Regions from separate parts of the Legionella hackeliae genome, predicted to be linked through region 1. Evidence: riboswitches for the same ligand, from Rfam matches in the RefSeq annotation. Region 1 holds a riboswitch; each other region holds the start of a gene.

Region 1 (6,454 bases):
CGACAAAGTGCAGCCAGTACCATGAGTATTTTTAGAGCTAATCCTTACACCAGGGAACCATTGAGCATTCCCTCCACCTTCTTGTAAATAATCATTTGAATGGTTTTCTCCTAAATGGCCGCCTTTTAACAACACATTTTTTGCACCTAGCTCTAATAGTCTTTTCGAAACAATCGACATGTCTTTTGTATTAGATATTGTTATTCCTAACAAGGATTCTGCTTCAGGAATATTGGGAGTAATCAAAGTAGCTAGAGGAATTAACTTTTCTTTTAACGTGTCTATTGCTGTGGGAAGCAACAATGGATCACCACTTTTAGCAACAAGAACAGGATCAAGAATAATGGGAATAGTTTGCGCATGCTCTTGTAGAAATGTAGCAACTACTTCGATAATTTCTGAGTTAAACAACATCCCTATTTTAATACAGTCAGGTCTTATATCCGAAAAAATTGCATCCAACTGATCATGTATTGCCGCTACAGGAATTTCATAGCAGGCCTTTACACCACAAGTATTTTGTATTGGCAATGCAGTTAAGACCGTCATACCGTAGCAACCTAACGCTGAGAAAGTTTTAAGGTCGGCTTGGATGCCAGCCCCACCTGAACCATCGAATCCTGCAATAGATAATGCTTTATGCTTCATTGACATCGACAAATAAAGAAAAGAAGTAGTTTACCAAGTTTTTAAAAATTTTCGATGTGAGCTAAGTAATGATTGACTGGGATAAACACGTCAATCATTACTGGAGTCATATATTATTGATCTGGATTAACTGGATTGGGTTCTGGAACTTCAGCAGGTATATCTGGAGTAGAATCGATACTCTTTGCCACTGGTGTTGACACATGGTGATAATAAAAAAAGGCCATAATTGCCACAAGGATAACAATAACCATTGTAGCAATACCAATATTCTTATTTGTCATAACTTAACTCCCTCTTTCCAATGGCTTTAAAATTTCACCATCGGTCCTTGTTATACCTTTTTAGTATAGCCAGAAATAGTTTATTGAGAAAATTTTTAGGGTAAAAACTGCAGGTTATTCCACACGAAGATTAAGGAATTGCCAAGGATCAGCTAAATCCAGGTTCTCCTTAAATAATTTTTCCCTGTTTCTAAGCGGATTCCAATCGGTATAATAACCTTTCACTTTACCAAGATAAGGCCTGGCTATTTCCAAAATAAATTGATAATCAAGTTCCTCTGGTTCAACGACACCTTTTTGTGGATTTTTTATTGCCCAAATTAATCCTGCTAAAACACCAGAAGCGACTTGCAAACTAGTGGCATTATTATGAGGAACCAATTGACGAGCCTCATGAATGGACAATTGCGATCCATACCAATATGCACCTCGAGTATGGCCCATTAACAATACCCCAAGTTCATCAATACCTTCCAAAATCTCGGAAAAAATGAGTCGCTTTTCTTCTTGTTCACACCATTCACTCCCTTGAAGTTCTAGTAACGACAAGATAGCATCAGGACAAGGCAGATACGCATAGTGAACGGTAGGACGATACAGATCGTCTTTGTTAGTTAAAGTTAAATAACTACCAATAGAAATAGCTTCAGCATGGGTAATTAAATAACCGTGATAAGATCCAAGACCAGGAGTCCAGGAACGCACTCTTGTACTTGCCCCAGGACGATTGAGATAAATAGCACTTTTGCTGCCAAACTCATGGTGATGAGCATCCTTTGGCCAATGACGTTCATGGCTACCCCAGCTAAGCTCAGCAGGTTGACTTCCTTCGGCAATAAAGCCATGCGCTGACCAAGTATTTACAAACTCATTGGCTAATTTAGGCCTTGGGGTAATTTGTGTATCGTGTTCAGCAATATGAATGACCTTTATACCCAGTGTCTTAGCTAATAAAGCCCATTCTTCTGCCGTGGATGGATGAGGCATAAGTAATTGTTCATCGTTCGCTAAATTCCACAAGGCTTGCTTTACAAAATGGGAAACCAAGCCTGGATTAGCACCATGAGTGATTACCGCCGTGGGTGCTTGATGTTTTTTTAGTTTTAAAACCTCTGTTCGCAGCGCATAATTTGAACGCGAAGAGGGGGACAGTGTTTTATCAACATAACCACCTTTCCAAGGCTCTGTACTGGCATCAAGATAAAGAATACCTTTGTCCTGACAAAGTTTTATCAGTGAAACGCTAGAAACATCCACAGATAAATTCAATAAAAAATCACCCTCTGACAAAATATTCATTAAAAAAGGCAGATAATTTTCCGGAGTAAGCGCCATAATCTCCAAAAAAAGACCAAATTCTTTGGCAACCTGTGCACCTTGTTCATCCTTGGTAATAATAATGATTTGCGAGGGAGTAAGTTTTAAATGACGAAATAACAGCGGTAAAATAGCCTGGCCGATGCTACCAAAACCTATGATTACAAGTTTATTCGATAAGGCTATGTATTTATTCTCATAATCTTCCATGTTTTCCCCATAGCAAAACCATAACCCAGGCGACTTTTTTCTTATCCTTTAAGCGTAGAAGAGATTCTAAGGGAAAACAAAAATACTTTACTCTGAATGATTTGCAGCCAAAAGCAATCCTTTGAATAAAGGCCAATCGGGGGCGTGTAAGCTGTCCACAAAACGCGCCTTATAAGAGCCTGGTTCTTTTGTTTTGGTGTAAGCTAATTGACCACATAAACCAAAATAGGCAGTTGCCATTAGCGCCGCTTTATAGAAATCATTCTGCAAGGCTGCAAAAGCAGCAATCACCGCAGTCAATGTACAACCCATCCCAGTAATAAGTGGCATTAACGGTGATCCAAACGGTAAATAACTTGCTTGTGTGCCGTCTGTAATGTAATCAACAGGGCCACTAACAATAACTATTTTATTTCCTTGTGCAAGTTGATTGGCTATATCCGTGGCTGTGCTGACATTGTCGACTGTTTCGACTCCTTTGGTATGACTATGTTCTCCTCCAAGAGCAAGTATCTCACTGGCATTACCACGAATTACATTGACATAAGGCAGTAACATTCTGGCAGTATCTGTCCTCAGTTGACTCGCCCCAGCGCCTACAGGATCAAAAATTATTGGTTTTTTTCGTGCGGCCGCTGCTTCAACAGCTTTTTGAATTCTTGCACAAAAGGCGGGATGAAGGGTTCCTAAATTAATATTCACTGCATCACTAATGTTCACTAATTCTTCAATTTCTTCTTCCGCTTCAGACATTAATGGCGCAGCCCCTAAAGCCAGTAAGCTATTCGCCATAAAATCCATGGTAACAACATTGGTTAAGCATAAGACAAGTGGTTTTTCTTGGCGTAAATTGACTACTGATAACTCTAATTCATTCATTAACGCCAGCATATTCTCTTCCTTCTATTAAATAACGGAGTTTTCGGGCCATCACCGCAGGTTCCTCTGCATCATGAAGAGCTTCAATAACAGCAATGCCTTTTGCACCAGCGGAGAGTACTTCAATGACATTCAATTGATGAATACCCCCAATAGCAACTATGGGATGTAAAGAACATCGGGCCAATTCCCTCACACCATCAATCCCCCAAAGTCGTCGAAGATTATGCTTATGCTTGCTCGCAAAAACAGCACTCGCTGCAATATAGTTTAGCTCGTAATTGTTCGCTCGTACCAACTCCTCTTCACTTTCAATCGACAAACCCAGCAACTTATTTGCACCTAAAACTTGTCTGGCTTGCACAGGCGAGCCATCAGTTTGACCTAAATGCACCCCTTCAGCATCTATTTCCAGGGCGAGCTTAATATTGTCATTAATAATCAGAGGAATTTGATAGGACTTTAGAAGTGCATGGAGTTCGGAGGCAAAGGGCAATAACTCTTGGAAAGACGCCTTCTTTTCACGAAGTTGCACACTGGTTATACCGGCACCTGAGGCAACGCACTGTTCGATAAAACGTAAATAGGCTGGCAATGAAATCTGTTGTCGATGAGTGATCAACATGAATTTATAAAAAGGGTCTCGCATAATATCCTTGACTAAAAAATAGTGAAAGGAATGGAGACAGCATAGCGGAGCTGCTATATAAATAGTCTGGTCTCACACTCCCTCCGCAGGTTTTAACCAGAGCAGGTTATAAGGGTTTTTCTCAGCCTTGCATCACTGCAAAGCACCCCCGGTGAAGGCACGTACTCTAGAGTAAGCGATACTCATTGTCAACGGCAAAGACGGCCCATCGCTCATCGCACATAACTTTATTGATCCGTGGTGTATTGAAAAAAATGGTTTAGAAACAGGACGCTTATGCATCATGAGCAACAAACCTTCCACTGATACCAAAATGTCAAATGGAAAGCCTATTCAGGAAGGCGTGCGCGTAAAGCTGCCTGAAGGCATCACTTGGGATATGCTGGCCAAAATGACGCCAGATGAGATTAAAGAAAAAGGGGTATATCCTCAAGGATTTTTGCCGTTACCTCATCCGAATCATCCTGAAGGAGGCATGCTTTTTCCCAAATTCGCAATTGATGAAATTAATAAACAGGAAAATCGCGATTTAACTCGTTTTGATTTGGATTTTGATTTGCCTGATCATTTCTTACCCCCTTTCCCAGCACCTATTTTCCTGACAACGCGACCTGATTTAGGCGATGTATCGCAAGGAAAATTGGTCACCATTAATAACTATTTTGAGCTTTTTAACGGAATACTAAATCCTAAGCAATTAGAAGGTTTAAGGTTATTAGTGACACCGTTCCCACAACAACAGTTTAATCAAACAGACGATCGTCGTACTAAAATTCCAAGCCGTGGCGTTGCTTGTTTTGATTGCCATGCGAATGGTCATACCAACGCATCCACGCACCTTGTCGGTGATATTCGCCCTCAAGAAGTACGGCACCGTCTCGATACACCAAGCCTAAGAGGCGTTAATATCCAGCGCTTATTTGGTTCACAACGGGCACTCAAAAGCGTCGAAGATTTTACCGAATTTGAACAACGCGCCGCTTATTTTGATGGAGATCCCGTCATAGCAACGAAAAAGGGTGTGAACATTCTTGAACGCGGTAGCCAAATTCATTTTATGGCGGAATTCCAGGAGTTATTAGATTTCCCACCAGCACCTAAATTAGCCATTGATGGCCATTTGGACCCAACGAAAGCGACAGAAGCAGAGCTACGTGGAGAGGCCTTATTTTTTGGCAAAGCCAAATGTGCGACTTGCCACACGCCTCCTTATTACACCGATAATACCATGCATAACCTAAAAACTGAGCGTTTCTTGAAGCCTGTGATGGTAAATAAAATGAAGGCTATTGGCGATGGTTCAATCAAAACCTTTCCCTTGCGCGGAATCAAAGACTCACCACCGTATCTTCACAATGGTCGTTTGTTGACCTTAGCTGATACAGTGGAGTTCTTTAATCTCATCCTGGAGTTGAAATTAACACAACAGGAAAAAGAAGATTTAACAACCTTTATGAAAGCACTGTAAGGTTAATTCCCAGTATTAAAGAGTGGTTATTGTTTACAAAACCACTCTTTTTTTTCAATTAAGAGAATTGCTTGCTTCACTGCGTTCGCAATGACGAGGACTTGTATCGCGACCGGACTTAGAATGATTATGAACTGGTTTTTGGCAGCACTGCGAAGCAATCCAATACAAGGGCGCCCTACCCTCGCTTACTTAACAAGGGTTTTAAAAACTGTCCGGTATATGATTCTTTACAGCCAGCAACCTCTTCCGGGGTTCCACTGGCAATAATTTGACCGCCTTTGCTCCCCCCCTCGGGACCAAGATCAATAATCCAGTCGGCTGTTTTTATCACATCTAAATTATGCTCAATGATAATAATTGTATTACCCTGTTCCCTTAAGCGATTAAGAACACTCAGCAATTGTTTGGTATCGTGAAAATGTAATCCAGTTGTCGGCTCATCAAGAATATAGAGGGTATTGCCAGTATCTCTTTTAGATAGCTCACGCGCTAACTTAATACGTTGGGCCTCTCCCCCGGAAAGTGTTGTTGCACTTTGCCCCAATCGGATATAGGAAAGTCCAACATCAATTAATGTTTGGCATTTTCTGGCAACGACTGGAATTGCATCAAAAAAGGTTCGCGCATCTTCAACAGTCATATCCAGCACTTCGTGAATGTTTTTGCCCTTATATTGAATTTCCAGCGTTTCGCGATTATAGCGTTTTCCTTTACAAACATCACAAGCAACATAAATATCGGGCAAGAAATGCATTTCCACTTTAATTAAGCCATCTCCTTGACATGCTTCACAGCGTCCGCCACGCACATTAAAACTAAAACGCCCGGGCTGATAGCCGCGTGCTCGAGACTCAGGTGTTCCTGAAAACAATTCGCGAATAGGTGTAAATAAGCCCGTGTAGGTCGCAGGATTAGAGCGTGGCGTGCGACCAATTGGACTTTGGTCGATATCAATGACTTTGTCACAAAGTTCCAGTCCTTTAATTTCTTTAACAG
Region 2 (6,454 bases), 660 kb from region 1:
TGGCATATGTATAAAAAATAATCTTTAGCTATTTCGGAGAATCCCATGTCAAGGCTAATCCTCGCGTTTAGTTTTTGGTTATTCTCCCCATTATTTGCCGGCAATGTTCATATTATTGCCGTCGGTGATGTGCTTCTCCATAAACCCTTACAAAAAACGGGGATGGAAAAAGGGTTTAGTACCTTGTGGTTAGCTGTCATTCCTCAATTGGATAACGCCGATATTACGTATGGAAATTTAGAAGGCCCTGCAGCTGAGATGCTTGACAGTCGAGGTAATAGTACGACAAATATTAAAGAGGCTTATACTGCTTTTCCTATGTTTAACTATCCGCCTTCCTTAATTAGTGCATTAAAACTCTCAGGCTTTGATGTGGTTTCCACCGCCAATAACCATACTTTGGATCGTTGGGGAACTGGTATCGATAAAACCATCGCCAATTTACAGACCAATGCAATAGCCTTTACTGGCACACGTCGGCAAAATAGCGAGGATGCCTGGTTTGCTGAAACAACGAGTAATAATGTCTCTATTGCCTGGTTGGCCTGTACTCAGGATACCAATGGCATTGCAGACAAACATCGCCAAGTTCTTCATTGTTACCGCGATAAACAACAAGTACTGCAATTAATTAGTGAACTCGCTAAAACCCACGACGCTGTTATTGTCACGCCCCATTGGGGGGTGGAATATCAAACTCGTCCTAATAAAGCGCAACAGGCATTGGCAAAAGAATTTGCTGAAGCAGGAGCGCTTGCGATTCTGGGGTCACATCCACATTGCGTGCAACCTTTTGCCTGGTTAACCACCCAAAATGGCAGAAAAGTGTTCGTCGCTTATTCTTTGGGGAATTTTATATCGAATCAGGGTAGTCTTAAAAATCGAAGCAGTGGTTTATTGTCACTACATCTTGAAAAAAATGAGAATGGTCGTATTTCGATTGCAAAGATTCTCTATCAACCCACGTTTATGGAAAATCGTGGCAATCAAATGCGTTTAACATTAGTCACTTCAAAAAAGCATCCTGCTTATCAATGGCTGAAAAAGGTGATTGGGGAGGGCTATCTAATTTTGCCCACCGAGGAGAAGGCAATGGCTAACACGTCTGCGCGCTCCTCATTGTAAGGGTGAATCAAATTTTGATAATACAATGCTATTTAATGATGAAGCCTCAAAGAACTCTCCGCGCATTGCTCGCAGTATTTGTTGCAGAGAAAGAAATTGGGCACTTAACTGAAAATACAAATCACCGGTCTGTCTCTCGTAGAGCTCTCCAACCGTAAGATAGGCCGCTTGACCAATATCGGCAAAATAGTCAAGGCTAACGTGACGCTTTTTGGCAATACCCGGGAAAAGCCCGCAGAACAATAGACTTTTGTCTCCCACATCTTTTAATAACTCAACTTGTCGACGCGGATTATTCATTGATTCCAGGAAATCCAAGGCAATAACGGATTCAATCAGTCTTGGTCCTTGAGAAAACCTCATCAGCAAAAATACCAGATAACTCTCTGTATTTTCGTTGAGAACCAGCTGTGTAGTGGCTTGCGCTTCATTAACCAGCGCATGCCATTGACTGATTTCGGTGGGATGCAAAATCAATTGCTTCATAGTATCCCCCAATCCATGCTTTTGCTTTTACTGTTAGTTTAGCAAACTACATACCAATATGCGGGAAACAATGTCTTTTATCTAAATACAGCAAGCGATAGGATTAATCTCGCTAAAAGGAGCCTCAGGTAGATAATCATTCGTGTAGCATTCATTCAGAGGAAACTGCTTATCAATGACTGCTAAATGCTGTGCATAACGTGCTACCTTTGCCCAATCGCGCTCGACATTCATTAAAGATCGCGAGAAAAAAGGCAATGTCCTTAAGAAAATTTTGCGATACATTTCACTGGCCAATTGTGGTTTTTGTTCGCACAGCAATTCAAACGCTTCGTCAGGGTTTTCCAGGGTATAGGCCATGCCACGCGATGTAGCTTTGAGAAATCCTTTAACCAACTCAGGATTTTTCAAGGTAGCATCAGGGACAATAAACTGAACAGAGCAAAAACAACAGCAACCCAGGCCTGCTAATTGATCAAGCCGTAAAAAAATGGTCTCTCCTTTTAAATAGTCCAATTCCACACGTTGAAAATTAATGAAACCCACTCCAATGTCTACTTTCTGACGACAAATTGCATCACTAAGATTCATGCCAATGCGTACTGTTTCATAACTACCAGCATCAATGCCGGCAAGTGTTGCCAAATCATCAATAATCTTCTTACCGAATTCACCAATATATCCAACCCGCTTACCGACAATATCATAAAAAGTTTTTATCCCGCTCGATTTTAAAGCGATTAGCCCTGTGGGTGGCTCATCAAGAAGAGTCCCAATGGAACTTACCGGGTAGCCTTTGGCGCGAGCAACTACCGTATGAATCATTGCTTTGACCCCAAAATCGACCTGCCCCAAACCAACAATTTCAGTCACATCACTGGGATCATTAGGTTCTAAAATAGCTAAATGAATACCCTCGTCTTTGTAATAACCTAGCGCTTGGGCTACAAAAAGCGGTGTATGATAGGGATTTGCATACCAATTTAATAATAATGTGGTTCTAGAATGAAGCTGATGCATTTGCCAAGTCTCCTTAATAATTAAAAATGTGAGATGGCAAAAGGCACACAGCAGTAGATGCGTGATTTCAAGGCAATCCTTACGCTGGTATTAACCAGTTCAAGTTCGACGGGTATTTCTCAGCCGTTACCGGCACCCCGAGCCATCTATAGATCCAGAAAATCGGTGGATACTTACCTGCTTTTCGGATTGCAGCTATGCTAAGCGAGCATTGGATTTCTTGTCAATGAATGAAAAATTATTTCACTCTTTTATTTGGATAAAAGCTTAGTTTTAATGGATAAACTTATGCACATTTCTACAGCTTGGTTCCTTTTAATGTGTGATTGAAGATTCCCGAGTGGATATAGCTACATTATGGAAAATACTAAGTAAAGGCAGAATCTACGCTTAATTAACTAATTGTTAACCGAATATTTTCTAATTGTTTTAATGATCCATGGCCTGGTTTTAGATTAAAGATACCGCGTTTAATTCTAAAAAATTTTCCTAAGTTTGAGGATTTATCTAAACAATCAGTTATTAATTCTTTTTTTCTCTTCAAAGATAATGTTTGTATGTGTTTCACAACACTCTCTTTATGCATAGCAAGGGCTTTTAATTGAGAAGGGGCAATGAATTGTTTTGTTGTAAGTGCTGATACTATAAGTTCAGCACTGTCTTTATGCTGAAGAAATGTTTGTATTTCGTCCTCGTGCATTATTTTTTCAGCAGGTAGTGTTTTAAAAAAACTAAATGGGTCGTCGATATTACCCGGATTATAGGTCTCCAAATTAACATCAGTGGCTTTATGATAATACCATTTACCGGGATGGCGAATTGAACTATAAATCCCGAGTTGTCTATCGGTGGGGAAAATTATTCCTGGTCTAATTTTAGCGTTTAGTAAATGTTCTTCTATTTTTTCCAAAGTTTTCTGACACTCCTTTTCAAATCCAGGAGAAATATAGATAGTAAACTGCATTCCTTCCTAGAATCGTAAGCTGTTTTTTACTTTTTGTTTTCTAAAATCGATGAGGTTCTCATAGATATTTTTTGTATAAATAAATAGCTCGTCTCTATTTAAAGAGTATTGGAAAAAGAAACTACGTAATTTAGGTAAGTTTGTATGAAAGAAATGAATCGCCATTCGCTACGGCGGTATGAATCTATTTCTTGATATATTTTATGAAAAGTCTTTCTTAAAAACTTTAGATTTGGAGAGTTCTGATTCTGTAAAAACCGCTTATGTTCTTCAAGAAGATGCTCGAGTCTGTCCTGTCTACCCTGTTTAAATTTTTCAATTACATTAAGGTTGGCTACTTTGAAACACATATTTTCTTGAGCAAGCAAAGGGAGGATTATTTCCCAGGCCTGATTCATGTCTTCTTGATGGACGCTAACGCGTGCTTTCCAATTGGTATAAAGTTTTCTATAGACCCTATTTGGTATTTGCCATGGACGAAAATTTATAAAATAGGATATGTCAGTTAAATATCTCTTAATGGTATATTTTTTACACAGATTACTGTTAGAAGAAATCACGTAATCAGGATCAATTAAATCAGTATATCTCATGGAAGCGTTTTCAAGACAGCATGAGAAATTGTAGCATTCTGTTCAAAAAAATCACAATTAATTCTCTAGTATAAGAAAACCCCATATCATTGAAAAGAATACATTATGATACATATCATTTCATTTTACTTCAAAATAGCATATTATGCGCGTTTTAGGAGGAGTCTATGGGCATCGTAAAAATATCTGATGAATTACATGAGGCAACAAAACTAATGGCTAGAGCTATGAGTCGCTCAATAAATTCACAAGCGGAGTATTGGATTCGGGTAGGGAAATTGGCAGAAGAGAATCCTACCATCACTTATCCTGAAATTCTTAAAATTATGGTAAATCAAGCCTCATTAGGTGAAATGCATTATGTTAGTGAAGACGCCTGAAGAAATAGAAAAAATGCGAGTAGCCGGAAACTTGGCGGCATTAGTACTTCATATGATTGAGCCTTATGTAGTTGCGGGTGTAAGTACGCATGAGCTTGAACAAAGATGTCGTAAATATATTATTGAAGACTTAAATGCAATTCCTTCGACCTTAAATCACTATGGATTTCCGGCGTGCATTTGCACATCCATCAATCATGTTGTCTGTCATGGAATACCCTCTGATAAAATTATTAAAGACGGGGACATTCTTAATATTGACGTTACAGTACAAAAAGATGGATATATTGGTGATACAAGTAAAATGTTTTTAGTCGGCAATGTCAGCCCCTTTGCTAAAAAGCTGGTGAAGATTACTCAAGAATGTCTTTATAAAGCCATTGATATCGTTCGTCCTGGTATTCGACTTGGAGATATAGGAAGTATTATCCAGGAGCATGCTGAAAAAAATCGATATTCTGTTGTTCGTGAATTTGGGGGGCATGGGATTGGTAAAACAATGTGGGAGAAACCCGATGTTATGCATTTTGGAAAACCCAATACGGGTTTACAACTACAGGCTGGAATGACCTTTACTATTGAGCCAATGATCAATTTGGGGAGTAAGGACATCAAAACTTTAGGGGATGGATGGACTGTTGTCACGAAGGACCATAAATTATCTGCACAATGGGAACATACAATTTTAGTCACAAGCAGTGGGTATGAGGTGCTTACTCTAAGACCAGATGAGCATATAGTTATTTAATAAAGGTGTAAGAAAGAATATATGAGGTATTCCCTTAAGCGGTGGGCAAATCAAGGAATAAGTTACCATGACAACAGGGTACAATGGCTTGCTATGTTATAAACAAACGGAAATTCATAGTCAGGGAAAACTGAAGTTTTTCCTTGAAAAACACAGTACAAAAGAGGGAACCTGGGGAAAGCTTTCCTTGCACGAAGGAGAAATTGATTTTGTATTTATGAATGGTCAGGGAGAAGAGCAGTCACGGATTAGACTTGATAAAAAACATCCTCAACTTCTTATTCCTCCTGCCATATGGCACAAAGTGGTTCCAGTGAGTGAAACATTTAATGCAACTTTAGAGTTTTATTGCATACCCCTTCGTTATTTTAACAAGAAATACGGTTTAGGGGCTGTGCATAGCGATTTAGTCTATGTCTACGAGACTTATTTAGGCCATTTACAAAACCTAACTATTTTGGATGTTGGCTGTGGGTCTGGCAGAAACTTGCTGTACTTAGCAAAAATGGGGCATCGAGTAACCGGGATTGATCACAGTCAATCTGCACTGAAAACTATCCACGATATCGTTGAAAAAGAAGCGTTGCCGGGGATTAATACAATATTATACGACTTAAATAAGCCCTTGGAACTTGAATCTGCCCACTATGATTTTGTTCTTGCAACGGTTTCTTTGCAGTTCTTAAATGCGCGACGCATACCGTCATTATTGGCTGAACTTCAAGAGATCACAAAGAAAAATGGTTATCATTTTTTAGTATTTCCTGTTCAATCAGAACTTTATTCACTCCCAAATATATTCACCTTTCTTCCACAACAAGACGAGCTTTATCATGTTTATCAAGATAGCGGCTGGTCTATTTTAGAGTATAAAGAAACGACAGGTCATCTGCACAAGAAGGATAAAGCAGGCAGACACATTCCCGGTTTGTTTGGTATCTTATTGGCGCAAAAAAAGACCTAAAAAAGATAGATTGTCTTTGCTGGTTCTTTCTACATAATCAACCGCTTGCTCACTTTTTAACAATCAGCTTGTACCTTGACCGGTCCATATTAGTATCTATCACATTTATTTATTAAAGTAAGCTATACTGAAAAAAAATGATTCTTTTAGGTGCTAAATGATGAAAAAAAATTC
Region 3 (6,454 bases), 1.6 Mb from region 1:
GAGGTCTTACTTCAGCCACACGATAAGGGCGAGTGCGTCCAGGCAAGACTGTAGTCAAAACAAAGGGCTCTTCTTTTAGAGTCATTATTCCAACCTCAGGCGTGTCCTGAGGTGCTTCTTTTTTATCGCCACAGTTAGAAAGTAGAAGCGTTGAAAGTATCAATAAGGCTCCAAGTGTACTGCTTTTCTTTTTCATAGCTTCAAATATTCCTGTAGGCACCAAACCATCTTGCAGATAAAATATCTTTTTACTATAGCACTAGAACACAAGCAATTTGGAGTGTAATTCCTTTGATATTAATAAATGAAAAAAATTACAGTTGCTATCCACAGCAAGAGCAATTAATTTGTTCTCTATATCACCCATTAAAACGGGATCGGAGTTCTAGAACATGGAAAATGCATTAATTTGCCTTACATTTTTATTTTTACTCGTTATTGCAGAAATGATTAGGCGGTTAATTCCTTCACTACCAGCCCCACTCATCCAGATAAGCATTGGTGCTTTAATTGGTTTTTTTTTCCCAGGCTCCCAAGTCGAATTTAATCCAGAGCTCTTTATGCTGTTGTTTATCCCTCCACTTCTTTTTATTGATAGTTGGCGTTTTCCCAAGCGAGAATTTTTATCCAATACCAGACCCATCATTATGTTATCTATTGGCCTGGTTTTTTTTACAGTCATTGGAATGGGATATTTTATTCATTGGTTAATTCCATTGATACCCTTGCCTGCCTCATTTGCATTGGCAGCCGCTCTTTCCCCTACAGATGCAGTCGCGCTGCGATCTCTTGCTGCCAACGCACCTATTCCTGAGCGAATACTTCACATTCTACAAGGTGAGGCTCTTTTAAATGACGCCTCTGGACTTGTTTCCTTTAAATTCGCAGTCACTGCTATGCTTACCGGTGTTTTTTCATTCACCAATGTGGGCTTTAGTTTATTACTCATTGGTTTGGGCGGGCTTGCCATTGGGGCGCTAATGACTTATCTGTTTATCATTCTTTTGGGGCGGCTTAACATTGGTCACCCCCAAGAAACAGCTGCAGAGAATCTTTTAATTATTCTTTTACCATTTACTGCCTATCTTGTTGCAGAAAAATTTGAAGTGTCAGGAATACTAGCTGCGGTAGCAGCAGGATTTACTATTGATAACGCGGGTTTTTTGGATAGAACACTTGCCACAATGAGGATCGAAGGTCATTTTGTTCGTGGAATGATTGAAACCATTTTAAACGGCGCCATATTTATTCTTTTAGGGATATATATCGCAAATTCTTATGACTTATTATCCCACACAGGTAGCAGTTTTCCTCACTGCGCTTTCATTGTTTTTGTTCTCACTTTTTCCATTATTGCCTTACGTTTTGCATGGATTTATTTAACTTTGCCTTTTGAAGCACTAATTGCTCGCCATCGTCACAAAGCCTGGCATCGTCCTCACTTACGTGTCATTGCTGTAATATCACTGGGTGGCGTGCGCGGAGCAATAGCCCTGGCAGCAATTCTCTCGCTGCCAACCTTAATGCCCGATGGCGCACCCTTTCCTGAGCATGATTTATTAATAACAATAGCAGTGGGCGTAATTCTTTGTTCTTTATTGGTCAGTATGGTAATACTTCCGTTACTTCTACCCGGATTAAAAGAATTAATTAAAAACTCACCGAATGATGAAGAGAAAGAAGCGATTGTTTCTGCAGTAGATGCCGGTATTAAAGCCATTGAAAAAAAGATGGATAAGTTATGCGAAACAATGAATGAATCGGAAGCCGACATCTGTAAGCAAGTGGGAAATACTATCCTGGCGACACTCAATCAATTCCTCGCATCGAATATTGCTGTAGAAGCGGAAAGCGACTCTAATAAATTAGCCTTGGAGATTGAATTGGAGTTACGCTTAGCAGGTTTAGAAGGGGCACGTCAGGAATTACGCGCGTTAAGAAAAAGTGGGAAAATAAATAATACCACGATGATGTCACTTATTGGCAGGCTTGATTTAAGACAAATCTCGCTAGTGAATAGTAATCGAACTGGTAATAAAACCAGCAAAATCTAAGGTCTGTTCAATACACTATAAAATATCAATATGCCGCAGTTTATCCACAATATCCCTGGATACCGCGGACGAGCCGCGGCACGTGGACTAAATGGATTTCGCGACTAGCCAGGGCCTCTTGAGAATCCCCTAGATTACCGACATGCCGTGATTTATCCACGGTATCCCTGGGATACCACGACAGGCAAGGGACATGGCTTCAAGATGAAATATCAATACACCCTGATTGCTGAAAACAATAATAATCTAATAACTCTTGTACTAATAAAATTAAAAAGGTAAAAATGAGAAGCCTATAAACTCATAAGGATTACCATGAAATTATTTTTCACAAAAGGAGCTTGTTCTCTAGCAGTAAGAATTGTAATTAATGAAATTGGTATTGATTGTGACTATGAAGCAGTCAATTTAAAAACTAAACGCACCGAAGAAGATCGAGATTTCTTAAAAATCAATCCGAAGGGTGCAGTACCCACTCTGGAATTAGACGGTCAAATACTCACTGAGAATGCAGTAATTCAACAATTTTTGGCCGATAAATTCCAAGCTCGTGATCTATTACCACCAGTTGGTGATTTTAAGCGCTACCAAATTCTTGAATGGGTAAACTTCATCACCACCGAGCTGCATAAGAGTTTTTCAAATCTCTTTAATCCAACTATTCCTCAAGAGATGAAAGACAAAGTTTACATCCCCATGATTAAAACTAAATTAGGATATATTGATAAACACCTAAAACATAAATTTCTTATGGGCGAACAATTTACCCTACCTGATGCTTATATGTTCGTTATGTTATTGTGGGCAAAAAACTTTAAAATTGACTTATCAGGCTGGGATCACTTACCAGGTTACTTTACTAACCTCCATAAAAGACCAGCTATTGTGAAATCACTTAAGGAAGAAACACTAGAGATTGCTTAATTATAAAGACTCAATGCAAACAAATTGCTCATTGTCATTACCTATAAGGAAATGACAATGAGAAAAGTGGGTTAGTCAGAGATGATAATTCATTAGTCAACTTTAGGACGAACAATAAGTACATCACACTCAGCACCATGCAAAATAGCATTGGCGGTTGAGCCGAGTAACAAAGCTAAGCCATGTTTTCCATGACTTCCTGTAACAATTAAATCAATTTTCTTTTCTTTGGCAACACGCAAAATTTCATTTTTTGTAGAACCAAACTCAATCATGCAATGTGCACTGTCCACCCCTAGCTTTTTAGCTAATGCTGACAATTCTTTCTCAGCTTGCTCACGAATTGAAACCTCAACTTCAGCAAATCCTGCAAAACCTGGGTATGCATAAGCGGGAATAGGTTCAACAACGTGAACCAAGAGTAAATCCGCTCCATTTTCTTCAGCAATTTTTTTTGCCTTATGAGCTGCTTTTATTCCTACTTCATCAAAATCTGTCGCGAATAACACTCTTTTGTACATAATCTATCTCCTTGACCCCATCAGTTCTAATAAAAAAGAAAATTTAATTTTCATAAGTAGCAGTTTACTATAAAATTTACTGCTCTTAAATTCAAATAGACTTGGATTTAACGAGATTAGGGGTGTTCTTAAAGCTAACCATGCTTTTAAGGACTGAGAAATACCCATTGAACCTGTTCGGGTAATGCCGTCGAAGGGATAATGTATGTTTTTAGATGTTGCAGGAACCATAGCTTCCTTATTAGCTACTTATTATTTCATTCAACTGAATAACAAAGCATGGCCGGCTAGCCTGTTAGCCACTCTAATTAATGGTTCGTTATATTGGCAAAAGGGAATCTATGCTGATATGTTACTTGAATCATTTTATTTCGTCAGCACGTGCTACGGTTGGTATTTATGGCAGAGTCCAACTTCAAATGCAACGAAAGTAATTAATCGTTTATCCATCAAGCAGTGGCTGATACTTTCCGGTATTACATTCAGTCTTTTTGTGCTTATCGTAGAGCTACTAAATAATTTTACCCATTCTGACATCACAGTACTAGATGGCTTAACAACTTCACTAAGCTTAACCGCGCAATGGTTAATGTGTTATAAAATTAGAGCAACATGGATTCTTTGGTTTGTAACAGATGCAATTTATAGCTACATGTATTTTCATAAACAATTACCCTTTCATTGTTTACTCATGCTGCTGTACATCGTTATGTCAATAATTGGCTATCGCGCTTGGGCCAAGCAGCAGAAAAATCTACCGCCAGGCCTTAACCGTACGCTTAACCCAATGCATTAAGCCCTGTGGTAGAACGAATCCAGGGTTTATACTGGGTTAACCCTGCAGGAAGATTTTTCGCCGCCTGTTGTGCCTGATCAAAACGACCATACTCTCCCAGCGTTAAGACGTACCAATTAATCCCTTGTCGCTTGGTTAGACGAATTTTTGTATTCGTTAAATGATGGTCATTCACAAAGCGCTTTACGTCCTCAAGATTCAAACTTGCAAGCAATTGCACTGTATATTGCTTCTGTTGTGTTGTGCTATCAGGAGTTTTTACAGCAACGGTTGTTGTTACTTCAGAAGCCAATGCAGGGTGAGCCATAGCTTTCGGAGTATCTCGGGTGGAAACCACGTTTCTTTCCAGGCTTGCTACTTGCTTAGCGGGTGTGTTGCCAATAGTTTTAGGTATTACAACTACCTTATCCATAACCACTAATGAGCTGTTTTCCTCTTCTTCATCTAGCACAATATCCACTACACGTTTTAGTGGGGAGGGTTGTGTTTCTTGTCTTGTAGACGAAACTGTTAATGAAGGAATGTAACTATCCGTCCTTTCATTGTAATTTGGTATCTCACTGGCCAGAGTGCGTTCTTCGTTGGGAAATACTGGCGTACTAGTAATCACAGAGGGTAATAATTTCTCAGCAGCTGCTACACGTTGAGTACTCTCCTGAACAGGAGGTTTTGTTTGCCTGAATAAATCCTGGTTTTGCCAAACATACACTGAAGCTAATAAGGCGACTGCCAATGTTGCACTTAAGCCTATATATTTTGAATAAGACGATTTTTGCAAACTTGCAGAATTTAATGTTTCTGGGCAAAAATAGCTAATCATTTCTTTATTGATGCGTGCAATATTACCGCCAGTCAACTGATAAAATTGCTCCAATCGCTTATCTGACATCGTTAAGTCAATGCGTTTAAGTGAGGGAAGGTTGTTTAAAACATACGTCTTGGTTTCATTTTCTGTTAAAGCACCTGGCTCTACACGATGAACTAAATGATCTAAAGAGGCTGCTTCCAGTTTATTTAAGCTAGCCACCAATGAAAAGTCAGAAATCAGACATACATGGAAAAAGCATTGTTCACCCTGCTGTTTTAATTCAGTTAAGAGATCCACTAAGAAGCTGTCACTAACGTGTTGGGCATCGTCAATAACGACTAGAATGTGGGCTTTCCTCTCGTTGATTTGCTGTATCAAATTCGCAAAAGTCAGTTCAGAGTCAGCACGTAAATGCAACAATGTTGCAAGTTGTGCTAATAAACCAGCTTGAGAAAAAGGAGGAGTGGCTTTTAATAAATATGATTTGATTTGTGAATCCAGACTAGTCTGTAACAATTCACTAAACGTTGTCTTACCGCCTCCCTCTTCAGCCAATATGGCGATTAAAGCATTATTAAATAAAACCAGGTGATTGATGAAATCAATTTTGGTAAGCCAGGCACTGGGTTTAAACGTATTTTTAGTGCTGGTCATTTCTTTATTCTCAGATTCATGCATCACATTTTGCATTTTATTAATCTCCTTCAACTGCATCTTCCAATACCGAGCGCAACAGGTTTTCGGATACATTAGCCTCTATATAGCAATCTCCTGGTGCTCTCATTAATATGAAGCGCAAATTTTTATTTTTTATCTTTTTATCCTGAGACATTGCAATCCGCAATTGATCAAGGTCAATATCTTTAGGAATTCGCCGAGGTAACTCTGCCATTAACAACATTTCATCAATACGTTGTACTGTTGTTTTGTCCAATTGAGCAAATTGCTCAGACAATAGTGCTGCACAATAAAGTCCTATAGCTACTGCTTCTCCGTGAAGCCAGCGACTATAGTTGGTATAGGCTTCTAGAGCATGAGCAAATGTATGGCCTAAATTTAAAAAAGCACGCACTCCTGTGATCTCATGCTCATCTTGTTCGACATAATTTGTCTTTATCTGGCAACACTGGCTAATGACTGCAGCCAGACTCGAAGAGTTATTCATTCCTTCTTGTAAAAAACTCCTAACCAATTCCAGAAACTCTCCACCTGACAATAGGGCATACTTGATAATTTCAGCAAATCCAGCATGAAACTCACGCTTTGGTAATGTATTTAATGTATTTAAATCAATAATTACAGCGGCTGGTTGATAAAAACTACCAATCATATTTTTTCCAAGTGGATGATT

The links. A riboswitch is a leader RNA that binds a small molecule or an ion and turns the genes downstream of it on or off. The one in region 1 is predicted to bind thiamine pyrophosphate.
Region 2: it holds a riboswitch for thiamine pyrophosphate, as region 1 does, so the genes downstream of both, LHA_RS14075 (ABC transporter substrate-binding protein) here and thiE (thiamine phosphate synthase) in region 1, are expected to answer to the same signal.
Region 3: it holds a riboswitch for thiamine pyrophosphate, as region 1 does, so the genes downstream of both, pnuC (nicotinamide riboside transporter PnuC) here and thiE (thiamine phosphate synthase) in region 1, are expected to answer to the same signal.

What each region holds. Positions count from the first base shown of each region.
Region 1 is NZ_LN681225.1:398,662-405,115, reverse strand. Features, by position in the region: gene thiD (bifunctional hydroxymethylpyrimidine kinase/phosphomethylpyrimidine kinase) at 1-648, opposite strand, end outside; gene LHA_RS16875 (hypothetical protein) at 762-932, opposite strand; gene LHA_RS01910 (homospermidine synthase) at 1,047-2,459, opposite strand; gene thiM (hydroxyethylthiazole kinase) at 2,547-3,350, opposite strand; gene thiE (thiamine phosphate synthase) at 3,331-3,987, opposite strand; TPP riboswitch at 4,048-4,147, opposite strand; gene LHA_RS01895 (hypothetical protein) at 4,271-5,455, shown strand; gene uvrA (excinuclease ABC subunit UvrA) at 5,634-6,454, opposite strand, start outside.
Region 2 is NZ_LN681225.1:3,177,441-3,183,894, reverse strand. Features, by position in the region: gene LHA_RS14085 (CapA family protein) at 46-1,125, shown strand; gene LHA_RS14080 (hypothetical protein) at 1,117-1,611, opposite strand; gene LHA_RS14075 (ABC transporter substrate-binding protein) at 1,693-2,631, opposite strand; TPP riboswitch at 2,690-2,781, opposite strand; gene LHA_RS14070 (hypothetical protein) at 3,026-3,595, opposite strand; gene LHA_RS14060 (ParD-like family protein) at 4,356-4,568, shown strand; gene map (type I methionyl aminopeptidase) at 4,549-5,316, shown strand; gene tehB (SAM-dependent methyltransferase TehB) at 5,384-6,280, shown strand; gene LHA_RS17010 (hypothetical protein) at 6,438-6,454, shown strand, end outside.
Region 3 is NZ_LN681225.1:2,276,674-2,283,127, forward strand. Features, by position in the region: gene LHA_RS10050 (efflux RND transporter periplasmic adaptor subunit) at 1-196, opposite strand, end outside; gene LHA_RS10055 (Na+/H+ antiporter) at 393-2,054, shown strand; gene gstA (glutathione transferase GstA) at 2,370-2,978, shown strand; gene LHA_RS10065 (universal stress protein) at 3,071-3,499, opposite strand; TPP riboswitch at 3,608-3,716, shown strand; gene pnuC (nicotinamide riboside transporter PnuC) at 3,705-4,295, shown strand; gene LHA_RS10080 (AAA family ATPase) at 4,279-5,793, opposite strand; gene aroB (3-dehydroquinate synthase) at 5,798-6,454, opposite strand, start outside.